DNA from 2 places in the Mesorhizobium shangrilense genome. Region 1 is predicted to be linked to the other one. Evidence: predicted binding sites of a transcription regulator. Region 1 holds the regulator's gene; the other holds the start of a gene.

Region 1 (5,717 bases):
CATCTATGGCGTCGGTTGGACGCCGCTGCGCGAAGCATTGTCTCGGCTCGAAGCTGAACGCCTGGTCACGGCCATCAGCAACCGCGGCTTTGCCGTCGCGCCCGTGTCGCGGGCCGAACTTGAGGATCTGGCACGCGCAAGAATGGTTGTTGAGATCCCCCTGTTCCTGGAATCGATCGAGAAAGGTGGCAGTGCGTGGGAAGATGCGGTGGTCACCGCCCATTACCGGCTGTCGCGTTGCAAGACCGCGGTCGATGATCCTTCCGACGCGGCCGTCGACAGATGGGACGAGAACCATGAAGCTTTCCACGCGGCCCTGCTGAGTGCCGCAACATCGAGTTGGCTGTTGCGATTCCGCTCGACAATCTCGGATCAACTGCGCCGGCACCATCGCTTTCTTGGGCTCGCGCCGACGTTGCGGGCCGCCGCCGGCCTCAAGGATGGCTACGAAGAGGCAATGGACGCGCTGCGTGAGGCGATTGCAATCGAACACCACACTGCAATCATGGAAGCGGCGCTCGATCGTGACGTCGAACGGGCAAAGGCGCTGATGACCGCTCACGTCGGCTACACGCTGCATGTCTATGTCCACAGCGAAGACGTCGGTGCAAACAAATACGCGGCGCGTGCTGGCAGCCTGAAAGCTGTCGGCGGATGATTTCAGCGCCTCCGCGCCGTCCAACGCTTGACGAGATCGCTGCCGCCGGCGACCGGCTGGCTACCTGGTTGCCGCGAACGCCATTGCTGCGGGTCGATCTTGGCCGGGCCGATCAACGGATATTCCTCAAGCTCGAGACCTTGTCGCCCATCGGGGCCTTCAAGGTCAGGCCGGCGCTCAATGCCTTGCTCTCTCGCGACGCGGAGGCGCTGAGGCATGGCGTCGCGACCGTCAGTTCCGGCAACATGGCCTATGGCATGGCCTGGGCAGCAAGAGCGCTTGGCGTTCCAATGGCCGCCTACATGTATTCCGACGCCCCACGAACCAAGATTGACGGGGTTCGCCGCCTCGGCGGAGAGGTGCGTTTCGTCTCCCATGAGACCTGGTGGCGCTACATCACCGGCGTTGAACAACCGGACACCGATGAACTCCTCGTGAATCCCGTCACCGATCAGGCGGTGCTGGCGGGCAATGGCACGATCGGCCTGGAGATCGTCGAGGATCTGCCGGAGGTCGACTGCGTGCTGACACCCTATGGCGGCGGCGGCATGACAACCGGGGTCGCAAGCGCGCTCAAGGCACTGCGGCCGCAGGCGAAGGTCTTTGCGGTCGAGGACGAGAACGCGGCTCCAGTCACCGCCGCACTGGCAGCCGGGCGCATTGTCGAGATCAAGACACGACCGTCCTTCATCAAGAGCATTGGCGGACCGTCCCTGGTGCCCGCGCTATGGCCGTTGGCGAACCAGTCTATCGACGGAGCCATTGCCGTCAGCCTTGAGCAGGTAACGGACGCGATGCGGCTCCTGTTCTCGACCGCAAAGATCGTGGCCGAAGGCGCGGGCGCCGCATCGCTGGCCGCCGCCCTTTGCAGCGAGCACGCGACCGGCAATATCGTCTGCGTTATTTCAGGCGGAAACATTGATGCCGGCGCCTATGCGCAAGTGCTGGCCGGGGCAATCCCGCCTGCCTGAAATCCCGCCCTGGTTCACCCAAGACGATGAGCCTGATGTTCGCCCACTCGAGGCGGAGCAGTCTCTCTGCCCAAGGGGCCACTTGCGGCAGACCGGAAATGAGATTCCGCAATTGCCAATGGTTGGCAGTTTGGCTTCGTTTCGTTCACGTGCGGGCTAGGCAACCCGCGAGGCAAACCGCTTCGCAAATGGATTATTTTCCGTTGTCCGGGCGACGAGGCGAGGACTGCTGTACGGTTGCGCAAGAGGCAAAAAACGAAATGATTTCAATTTGGCCAAGCCAAAATTTGGAACCACGGCCCGCTGTCGTGGTAACCGTCGCGGGCATTGCATGGTTTCCACCCTCTGAACATATTCATTAAACTTTAAACGGTTGCGGAACACAACTGGAACAGATAGTGTTTGTTCTGGGTTTGTTTTTCTGATTCTGGTTTCAGATCCCGTCTTCGAATCCCTTGGGGGCCGCCATGCTGACGCGCAAGCAACATGAACTTCTGATGTTCATCCATGAACGGCTGAAGGAAAGCGGAATTCCCCCGTCGTTCGACGAAATGAAGGAAGCGCTCGACCTCGCTTCCAAGTCCGGAATTCACCGGCTGATCACTGCGCTGGAAGAGCGCGGGTTCATTCGCCGGCTACCCAACAGGGCTCGTGCGCTGGAAGTGCTGCGTCTTCCCGATTCCATTGCACCCGGCCTCAACGCGGCGCGCAAATTTTCACCGAGCGTCATCCAGGGCAGCCTGGGTCGACAGATCAAGCCAGCCCCCACCCGCATGCCTTCCGCTGGCAATGACGATGACGCGGTCTCCGCGATATCCATCCCGGTGATGGGCCGCATCGCCGCCGGTGTGCCGATCGATGCCATCCAGCACCAGACCCATTCCATCTCGGTGCCGCCAGACATGATCATGGGCGGCGACCACTATGCGCTGGAGGTCAAGGGCGATTCGATGATCGAGGCTGGCATCTTCGACGGCGATACTGTCATCATCCGCAACGCCGACACCGCAAGTCCCGGCGAGATCGTCGTGGCGCTGGTCGACGATGAAGAAGCGACGCTGAAACGCTTCCGCCGCAAAGGCGCCTCGATCGCCTTGGAGGCCGCCAACCCTGCCTACGAAACCCGGATCTTCGGACCCGACCGCGTCAAGGTGCAAGGCAAGCTCGTCGGACTGATCCGGCGTTATTGAGCCGGCGCAGCAACGGGTTTGTCGGGCTTGCGATAGGGCGGCAGCCCCCTCGCCTCGCGTGAGAATTTTCGTTGCTGGTGCCAAGGCCGGTACGGTCTGTCGACCGCGAAGCTTATTTTCGGTCGCGAAGTCGCTGATTGCGGGTCGAAGAAGACGGCGGCACTTCCCGTGCGGGCGAGTTGTCGTTTGGTGACGACGAGGACCGTCGGATTGCGGCAAGGGTCGTAGCCTGTCGCGTCGTTGATGACGATCAGATCAGCAAAACGACAGGCTTTCCAAGCTTTCTTGCGATCCTCCACATAAACAACGATCGCGCCGGACGGGTGTCGGGCAACGCATAGATCGTCACTGCAATAGAATGAGAATGGCGCGCCCGGCGGCAGATCAGCGGCATCAGCGATGTCGAATTGTGGATCGCTTTGGCCGAAGCTCTCCGGCTTGATGATGGTTTCGGATTGCAGCGCACGCTTCCAGTTGTCCGCCGTGAATTCGTTGGGGCGCTCGCGGCTCACTGCAAGTTCGCCACCGCCGATCGGCAACGCCACCAGCCGCGCATCTTCCGAAATCAGTACATCCGGCGCGCGCGTGTCGGAAATCGTCAGCAGGCCGGCAAGCGCGAAAGGCAGTGACGCCAGCCGCAGCCAGGTTGTCGCCATCGTCGCGATGATCAGGGCGACTGTCACCAGCAAGACCGATTGCAGCGAAATCAACCCGACCGCGTCGATCGGCGAACGTTCAGAGAACCAGGCTGACAGCGCGATCATCGCTGTCAGCCCCTTGCCCATGACATAGAGGAACGGCCCATCCGCTCCGAATGGCATGGCCAGCGAACTGAAGACCGCAAAGGGCATGACGATCACCGACACGATCGGCATGATGGCCAGATTGGCAAACAGGCTGAACGGTGACACCCGCTGGAAATGCCAGATCGCAAAGAGTGCCGTCGCGCTTCCAGCTATGATGGACGTCATGGCGAGGCCTCCGGTCGCCAGCAGCAGTTTTCGCATGAGGAAGCCGGGCAGAGATCGTCGCGGCGGCGGCGTGCTGACCTTGCGCGCGCGATAGTCGGACCAGCCGGCATAGGCACCAACGAGAGCAGCGGTCGCCGCAAAGGACATCTGGAAACTGGGGCCGACCACCTCGTGCGGCGAGACGACGATAACGGCAATGGCTGAGATTGCGAGATTGCGTATGGTCAATGCCGCCCGATCGAACAGCACAGCGACAAGCATGACCGAAAGCATGATGAAACTGCGCTCAGCCGCGACCACAATGCCGGAAATCACGAGAAAGGCGGCGATCGAGACAAGCGCGGCCGCGGCTGCGTATTTCTTGACCGGACGGCGCGAGGAGAAATCCGGAAACAAGGCGAATGAACCGCGCAGCAGCAGCATGATCGTGCCGGCAACCAGCGCCATGTGAAGTCCTGAAATGGAGATGACATGATAGATGCCGGTGCGCCGCATCGCCTCGTTGATCTCTTCGGGGATTCCGGCACGAACGCCGACGATAAGCGCGGCGGCAATCTCGCCCTCGGCGCCACCGATGCTGGTGCGGATATGATCGGCGATGGTTTCGCGCGCGTTTTCGATCGACGACCCAAGCCGCGCCGCAAACGGCATATCGTCGGAAGGAACGATCGTCGGATTGCTGAGGAAGAAGCCGCTGGCGCCAATGCCGGTGAAATAGCTGTCAAACGAGAAGTCATAACTGTCCGGACGGACCGGACCGGTGGGTGGCAACAGCCGAACATAGCCCGCGACTTGGGAACCGGCGGTCATGTCGGAGGGTATTTTTCGCGCGGAAAGGCGGACCCGTTCGGGCGCGTAGCGCAGGGTCGGTCTTGTCGTCGAGAGAACATCGATCGTCAGCCGGACGCGGCCATTCGGCATCTGGTCGAGCGAGACGACACGCCCCGTCAGTCGCGTCGAGATTTCGGAACCGAGGATCTGCGTTCCGGCGCGCCATGTCTCAACCTTGGCGGCAAGCACACCCAGCGCGCAAAGCAGCGCCATCATGAAACACAAATGGGTTTTGCGGTAGGATCGCGAGACGAATGCGCATGATGCCGCCAGGAAAACGACAGCGACAATCTTCGGAAAACCGGGTTCCTCACCCAGCGAAAAGTATCCGATCACGCCGAGTGCAAGGAATACCGGCACCAACAGAAAGGCAACGCCGCGATCAAGCTCAAGGTTGGCTGCGGACACCACCATGCCGCGGAAACCGGATAACGAAAGGCGGCCGAACTGCCGGTGCAAACGCACGACAGCACCGGCCTCCGGAACTGGATTTGCCGAGGGTATGGCAGGAGGCGCACGATCGTCACCGGGACGCGATAGGGGTGGCGCCACCGGCGTCGGCGGAACCGCCACGGTGGGTGCAAATAGTAACCATTCGCTGACGCCGGTGACGGCATCCTCGCTCTCGTCGGTACCCCGGCTTCCTCCAGCCATCGGGTCTGCCCCTTGCGCCCTCGACCTCCTATGCTACATGAACGCGCAACGCGCGAAAGTCCGCGAAACCAGACAAGCCTCACACGCCTTCCGAGAGTCCCATGTCCGACAAGGTCATCACACGCTTTGCTCCCTCGCCCACCGGCTACCTGCATATTGGTGGCGCCCGCACGGCGCTGTTCAACTGGCTGTATGCCAAGCATACCGGCGGCACGATGGTGCTGCGTATCGAGGATACCGACCGCGAACGTTCCAGCGACGCGGCGACGGCGGCCATTCTCGATGGGCTCACCTGGCTCGGCCTTTCCTGGGATGGTGAGGCCGTGTCGCAATTCGAGCGCGCGCCGCGCCACCGCGAGGTGGCAGAAGAGCTCGTGCGCATGGGCAAGGCCTACTACAGCTACGAGACACCCGCCGAGCTCGAGGCGATGCGCGAGGCGGC
Region 2 (5,717 bases), 1.3 Mb from region 1:
CGCACCGTCCTGAAGACCCGCTTCGGTCCAAAAACCCAGCTCAGGCTGGTCACGGCGCCGCGCGGTTTCCTCAGCCGGTTCGGCCTGTTTGCCTCAGCCAAGGGCTTTTCGGCGCCAGACATCGCCGCCGCTGCCGCGAGCGGCGTGGTCGATGCGGCGGAAGAGCGCGCATTGTGGGCTCGCTTCGGGCTTTGAAAAAGCTACAAAAGCGTCTAGCATAGAGGCTTGACCCACCCGACCGGCCGCATTTGCCGGCCTTGCGAGGGAGGAGTTTTTGACATGCCACAGATCATTTTCTTCGCTGTCGTCGGCGTCGCCGCCTATTTCGGCTACCGGTCCTTCGTCAAGGAAGCCGATCGCGTGACGGCAAAGGTGCGGCGTGCCGAGAAGCAGGCCGCCAACGGTACAATGGGAACGCTGGTCAAGGATCCGAAGACCGGTGAATACCGGCTGGCCAAGGACTGAACATCATCCCTATCACAGCTGAGACAGTGAATTCCGGCGCTCGGACATGGGCCGCGCATGCCAAGATCAATCTTGCGCTGCATGTCACCGGCAGGCGTGACGATGGTTATCATCGGATCGAAAGCCTGGCCGTCTTCACCAGGTTCGGCGACCGGGTCGAAACGGAGCTTGCCGACAGCGACACATTTTCCGTGTCTGGCCGATATGCGTCCGCTGTGCCGCTCGACGACAGCAATCTGGTGCTGCGGGCGCGCGACGCACTGCGAAAAGAGGCGGGCCTTCAAGGGACGCCACCTGTAGCCATCAGACTGGAGAAGAACCTGCCGGTAGCCGCCGGCATTGGCGGCGGCTCGAGCGATGCGGCAGCGGTTCTGCGCGGTCTCATCCGGATATGGAATCTTGACATCGACAATGCCGTTCTGGCGCGGATTGGCCTTGCGCTTGGCGCCGATGTGCCGATGTGCCTCGCCGCAAAGCCGCTGATCGCGCGTGGCATCGGCGAGGAATTGTCGATGGTGCCCGATTTTTCGTCGCTTGGACTGGTTCTGGTCAATCCGGGCACCGCCGTCGCCACGGCCGATGTCTTCAAGGCGCTCGCCCGTCGCGACAATGAAGGGCTGCCGCCGCTTCCGCGTGTCCTCGACTTCCATGGCGTGCGCAACTGGCTGGAGATCACGCGCAACGATCTTGAGCCTGCCGCACTCGCCATGCAGCCCGCCATCGGCAGGGCGCTGTCCCAACTGACCCGGGCCGGAGCGGGGTTTGCACGGATGTCCGGTTCCGGCGCTACCTGCTTCGGGCTGTTCGAGACCGGCAATGTGGCGAAGCGCGCTGCTGCCGAGATCCGCGGCCGCCAACCCGATTGGTTCGTGGCGGCAACGCGAAGCCTGACATCGGAGGCCGATCCCCATGGCCAGGACTGACGAGAGCCGCGCCTTCATCCCCGTCCGCATCGCCGTGCTGACCGTCTCCGACACGCGCAGCCTTGCCGACGACAAATCCGGCCAGACGCTGGCCGACCGCATCGCGGAGGCCGGCCATGTACTGGCCGCTCGCGACATCGTCACCGACGACCGCGAAAAGATCCGCGACAAGGTGCTGGGCTGGTCGAAAGACCCGGCGATCGACGTCGTCATCACCACCGGCGGCACCGGCTTCACCGGCCGCGACGTGACGCCGGAGGCGTTGGAGCCTATCTTCGAAAAGCGCATGGATGGCTTTTCCGAAGTGTTCCACCGCATCTCCTACGACAAGATCGGCACATCGACGATCCAGAGCCGCGCCACGGGCGGCGTCGTCAATGCCACCTTCGTCTTCGTGCTGCCAGGCTCGCCCGGCGCCTGCAAGGACGCCTGGGACGGCATATTGAAGCCGCAGCTCGACTACCGGCACATGCCCTGCAACTTCGTCGAGATCATGCCGCGCCTGGACGAGCACCTGCGGCGCGGCACCAAAACCGCATAAGCAAGGCTTCGCCCTCCTCCACCCAGCTCAGCGGATGACCGGCTCGCCATGGAACCGACGGCGCGAAGGTGGCGACACGCCGAAGCCGACTTCCATCATCAGCCTCGGCGTGCGCGTCGGCACCGTCCCCATGTGGAACCCGAACGGATCTTCGACAAAGCCGAGGCCAGCCTGCCCCGTCAGTGTGATCGGGCTTTGTTCGCCATAAACGTTAAGAACCTCTTCCGCCGGATGGCCGACGAGAAGCGTCATCTGATGCTTGAGAATGCGGCGGTTGTGGCTGCCCCGGACATAGACATGCGGGCCGGTATCGGCGTCGACAGGCACCAGGTAGAAGAAGAATTTCAGCATCCGCCAGTCGTCGAGGTCGAAATGGTATTTGCCGAGCGACGCCAGGTTCTTGTCGGCATCGGATGCCGCCCCTGTAGGAAAGCTCCACCAGACCCGCGTCGTGATGAGTTTGGCCTGTCCACCCAGATAGTGCGCGGCGATGTCGAGAAGCAGCGGATCGCGCTGCACGGCAAGTGCGGCACCGCAGTCGAGTACACGTTCGAAATAGTGCCCGCTGAGCAGCGGACGGCCGAAACGTCTTTCGGCATCGGCATGTTCGCCCGGCATGAATTCGAGCCGGCGATCGAAATTGCCGAAGCACGGCGTTTGCCCGGCGAAGCGGGCGATCTCGTCGTGGATCGATGACGGCAGGACAAGCCCGGAAAACAACCCATCCGATCTCAGCGCATCGACGGCGGCCTCGCCGTCGACGCCTGTGAACATTGTCTCATGGGCGTTCCGTGCCGGCCGCGCCGGCTTTGCGCCGAGCCAATGCAGCCGCCGCCCCGGCATGGTGCGCGCCAGCATGAACATCGGAAGCCATGCCGGATTTTCACGCAAGTCAGACAGATAGGTCGGTATGCGCGCAGCAATGCGCTGAAACAGGCTGCCGTTTCGGGCCACGGCCTCGAGGCTTGCCGTGCCGGATTTGTCGGGGGGTGAAAGGCTCATCGGGATCCTCGGATATGAGGGCAGCACCGACAAAGCATCGGCTGCTTACCGCTCCGGCATGACCCAAACCTGATTAACCCGCCTGAAGCAGGGTAACCCCACGTCACGTCTTGTGCAACGCACAATTAGCAATGTGCGGTGCAAAAATCATCCGCAGATCAAGACGGCTTGATGCTGGCCGGTGTAGCCGGCCGTCCAGTCAGGGCGATTTCCTCGGCCTCGGCGGGGCCACCCATATCTCGGCATCGAGCTTCCTCGTCGCCAACCCTCGTGCAATCGCCTCCCCGCTATCGGCGTTCTTCGAAAGCGCGCTGGCCTGACGCCTGTTGATCAACATTCCTTCGGCCAGGGCACGGTTTCCCGAAAAGACCCGCGACAGAAATGGCGTGCGGCTGCCGCGCGCCGGCGAAAAACGCGCGGCCATGGTTTGCCTGGCGGTGTGGGCGACGACCTCGTCGGTCCATCCCTCCACCAGCCTGGCGCCAGGCTCCAGCAACAGCAGCCAGTCGCCCTTGGCCTGCCCGATGCCAGACGCCGTGCCGCCGGTCACGTATTGACAGCCGGCGTGTTCGGCAACCCGGTGCGTCTGATCGGTCGAACCGGTGTCGCAAACGATGACTTCGCGCACCACGCCCTCGACCGCTCCGCCGACCAGCGACGCAAGCGTGCGGGCGAGGCCCTCCTCGTCATTCAGGGTTTCAATGAGAACGCTGAGCATGCTTAGCCGAATAGCGGAAAGCCGGGCGCTGCGCCAGTTTTTGCGATGCACCATACAAAGTTCTTGATTTGTTCTCATTTGCAAAATAGGAATAGTTTCATGAACAGAGCGATTCGACAGATTGCCGACAGTCCTTGGGAGAGGGCGAAGATGGAACAGATCGTGCGCGCGGACATTGCAGCTTTCGGGGCTGGAAGAGCCGAGATGGCAAATGCGATGATCGAGCAGAGCGGTGTGCGTGTTCGCCCTGACCGCAACCGTGGACGGTCGGCGGGCATCAATCCATCCGGCAGGTTCGAGCCGGTCAGCCGGCATGTCTTCGATGATGGCTGGAACTCGCTGGAGGAATTGCCGCCGTTCAAGACCGAAGTGCAGGTGGAGAAGCCGCGCACAATCATCACCCGCAACGAATCGCCGGACATCTCCTTCGACCGTTCGATCAACCCGTACCGTGGTTGCGAGCATGGCTGCGTCTACTGCTTTGCCCGGCCGACGCACAGTTTCATGGGCCTGTCGCCGGGTCTGGATTTCGAATCGAAGCTGTTCGCCAAGCCGGATGCGGCGCGGCTGCTCGACAGGGAATTGTCGAAGGACGGCTATCAGCCGCGCACCATCGCCATCGGCACCAACACCGACCCCTACCAGCCGATCGAGAAGCAGTACCGGATCATGCGCGAGATCCTCGAAGTGCTGGAGGCACGAGGCCATCCGGTCGGCATTGTCACCAAATCCGCTTTGGTAACGCGCGACATCGACATCCTGTCGCGCATGGCCGAGCGCGGTCTTGCCAAGGTGGCGTTGTCGGTCACTACAATGGATCGCATGCTGGCACGCACGATGGAGCCGCGCGCGTCGACGCCGACCAAGCGGCTTGAAGCGATCCGGCAGCTTTCTGATGCCGGCATCCCGGCTTCGGTGATGGTCGCACCCATCATCCCCGGCCTCACCGATCAGGAGATGGAGCGTATCCTGGACTCGGCGCGAGCAGCGGGAGCGCTGGAGGCCGGCTATGTGGTGCTGCGCCTGCCGCTGGAGGTCAGCCCGATCTTCAAGGACTGGCTGCTGCGCCACTATCCGGACCGCTATCGCCACGTCATGTCGCTGATCCGTTCGATGCGCGACGGCAAGGATTACGATTCGGAATGGGGCAAACGCATGAAAGGTGCCGGCCCCTATGCCTGGCAGATCGGGCGGCGTTTCGAGATCACCGCCAAGCGGCTTGGCCTCAATGTCGAACGGCGCACGCTTCGGACCGACCAGTTCGTTGCCGCCGGAAAAGACCAGGTGCAACTGACGCTACTTTGAGAGCGCAGTTCATCGCGGTGGTTTGATCTGTCGCAGCACCAAGAATCCCGTCCGGCCTGCCCCGGCCTGCAGACGGTGCCCTCCCGGTCCGGCGCCCCACCCGACCCGGAGGGACTTGCGGAGAATCGGAGCCAGTGCGAACCTCGCCGCAACATGGCTCGCGCGCGTTCCGATTCTCCGCCTCTCTTCGAAATCATCGAGAGACCCGATTTCTCCTTCGAGACGAAGGCGATGGCGGAAGGCCTGTGGCCAGTGGCGGGGATGGATGAAGCCGGCCGGGGACCGCTCGCGGGACCGGTCGTCGCCGCAGCGGTGGTGCTCGATCCCGCCAACATCCCGGAAGGGCTTGACGATTCCAAACGCCTTAGCCATCTGCAGCGAGAGGCATTGTTCCTGCGCATTCTCGGCTCAGCGCTGGGCGTATCCATGGCCTCCATCAGCGCCGAAGGCATCGATAGCAGCAATATTCTGAAAGCCAGTCTGGAAGCGATGCGCCGCGCGCTGGTCGGACTGCCTGTTCAACCGAAGCTCGCTCTCGCCGACGGGCGCGACGTACCGCCGGGACTGCCTTGCGCGGGGCGCGCGCTGATCAAGGGTGACCAGCGCTCGCAGTCGATCGCCGCGGCTTCGATCGTCGCCAAGGTCATGCGCGACCGCATGATGTGCGGCTGCGGCAACCATCACGATCGCTACGGGTTCGAGGTCCACATGGGCTATGCCACGGTCCGCCATCGCACGGCGATCGAGGCGCATGGGCCCGTGG

The links. Region 1 encodes LexA, which represses DNA repair genes until DNA is damaged. Its sites were predicted from a motif close to TGTTCNNNNTGTGTTCNG; they were not measured.
Region 2: ABVQ20_RS13210 (PA0069 family radical SAM protein) is a predicted target of LexA. The motif match lies at 3,708-3,725, and genes of this name have one in related genera.

The regions. Positions count from the first base shown of each region.
Region 1 covers NZ_JBEWSZ010000001.1:1,353,085-1,358,801, reverse strand. The annotation lists gene ABVQ20_RS06865 (GntR family transcriptional regulator) at 1-658, shown strand, start outside; gene ABVQ20_RS06860 (pyridoxal-phosphate dependent enzyme) at 655-1,629, shown strand; gene lexA (transcriptional repressor LexA) at 2,097-2,819, shown strand; gene ABVQ20_RS06850 (ComEC/Rec2 family competence protein) at 2,813-5,275, opposite strand; gene gltX (glutamate--tRNA ligase) at 5,377-5,717, shown strand, end outside.
Region 2 covers NZ_JBEWSZ010000001.1:2,628,827-2,634,543, forward strand. The annotation lists gene ABVQ20_RS13180 (S49 family peptidase) at 1-195, shown strand, start outside; gene ABVQ20_RS13185 (hypothetical protein) at 280-465, shown strand; gene ABVQ20_RS13190 (4-(cytidine 5'-diphospho)-2-C-methyl-D-erythritol kinase) at 492-1,388, shown strand; gene moaB (molybdenum cofactor biosynthesis protein B) at 1,375-1,929, shown strand; gene ABVQ20_RS13200 (hypothetical protein) at 1,957-2,931, opposite strand; gene ABVQ20_RS13205 (glycosyltransferase) at 3,131-3,649, opposite strand; gene ABVQ20_RS13210 (PA0069 family radical SAM protein) at 3,800-4,954, shown strand; gene rnhB (ribonuclease HII) at 5,108-5,717, shown strand, end outside.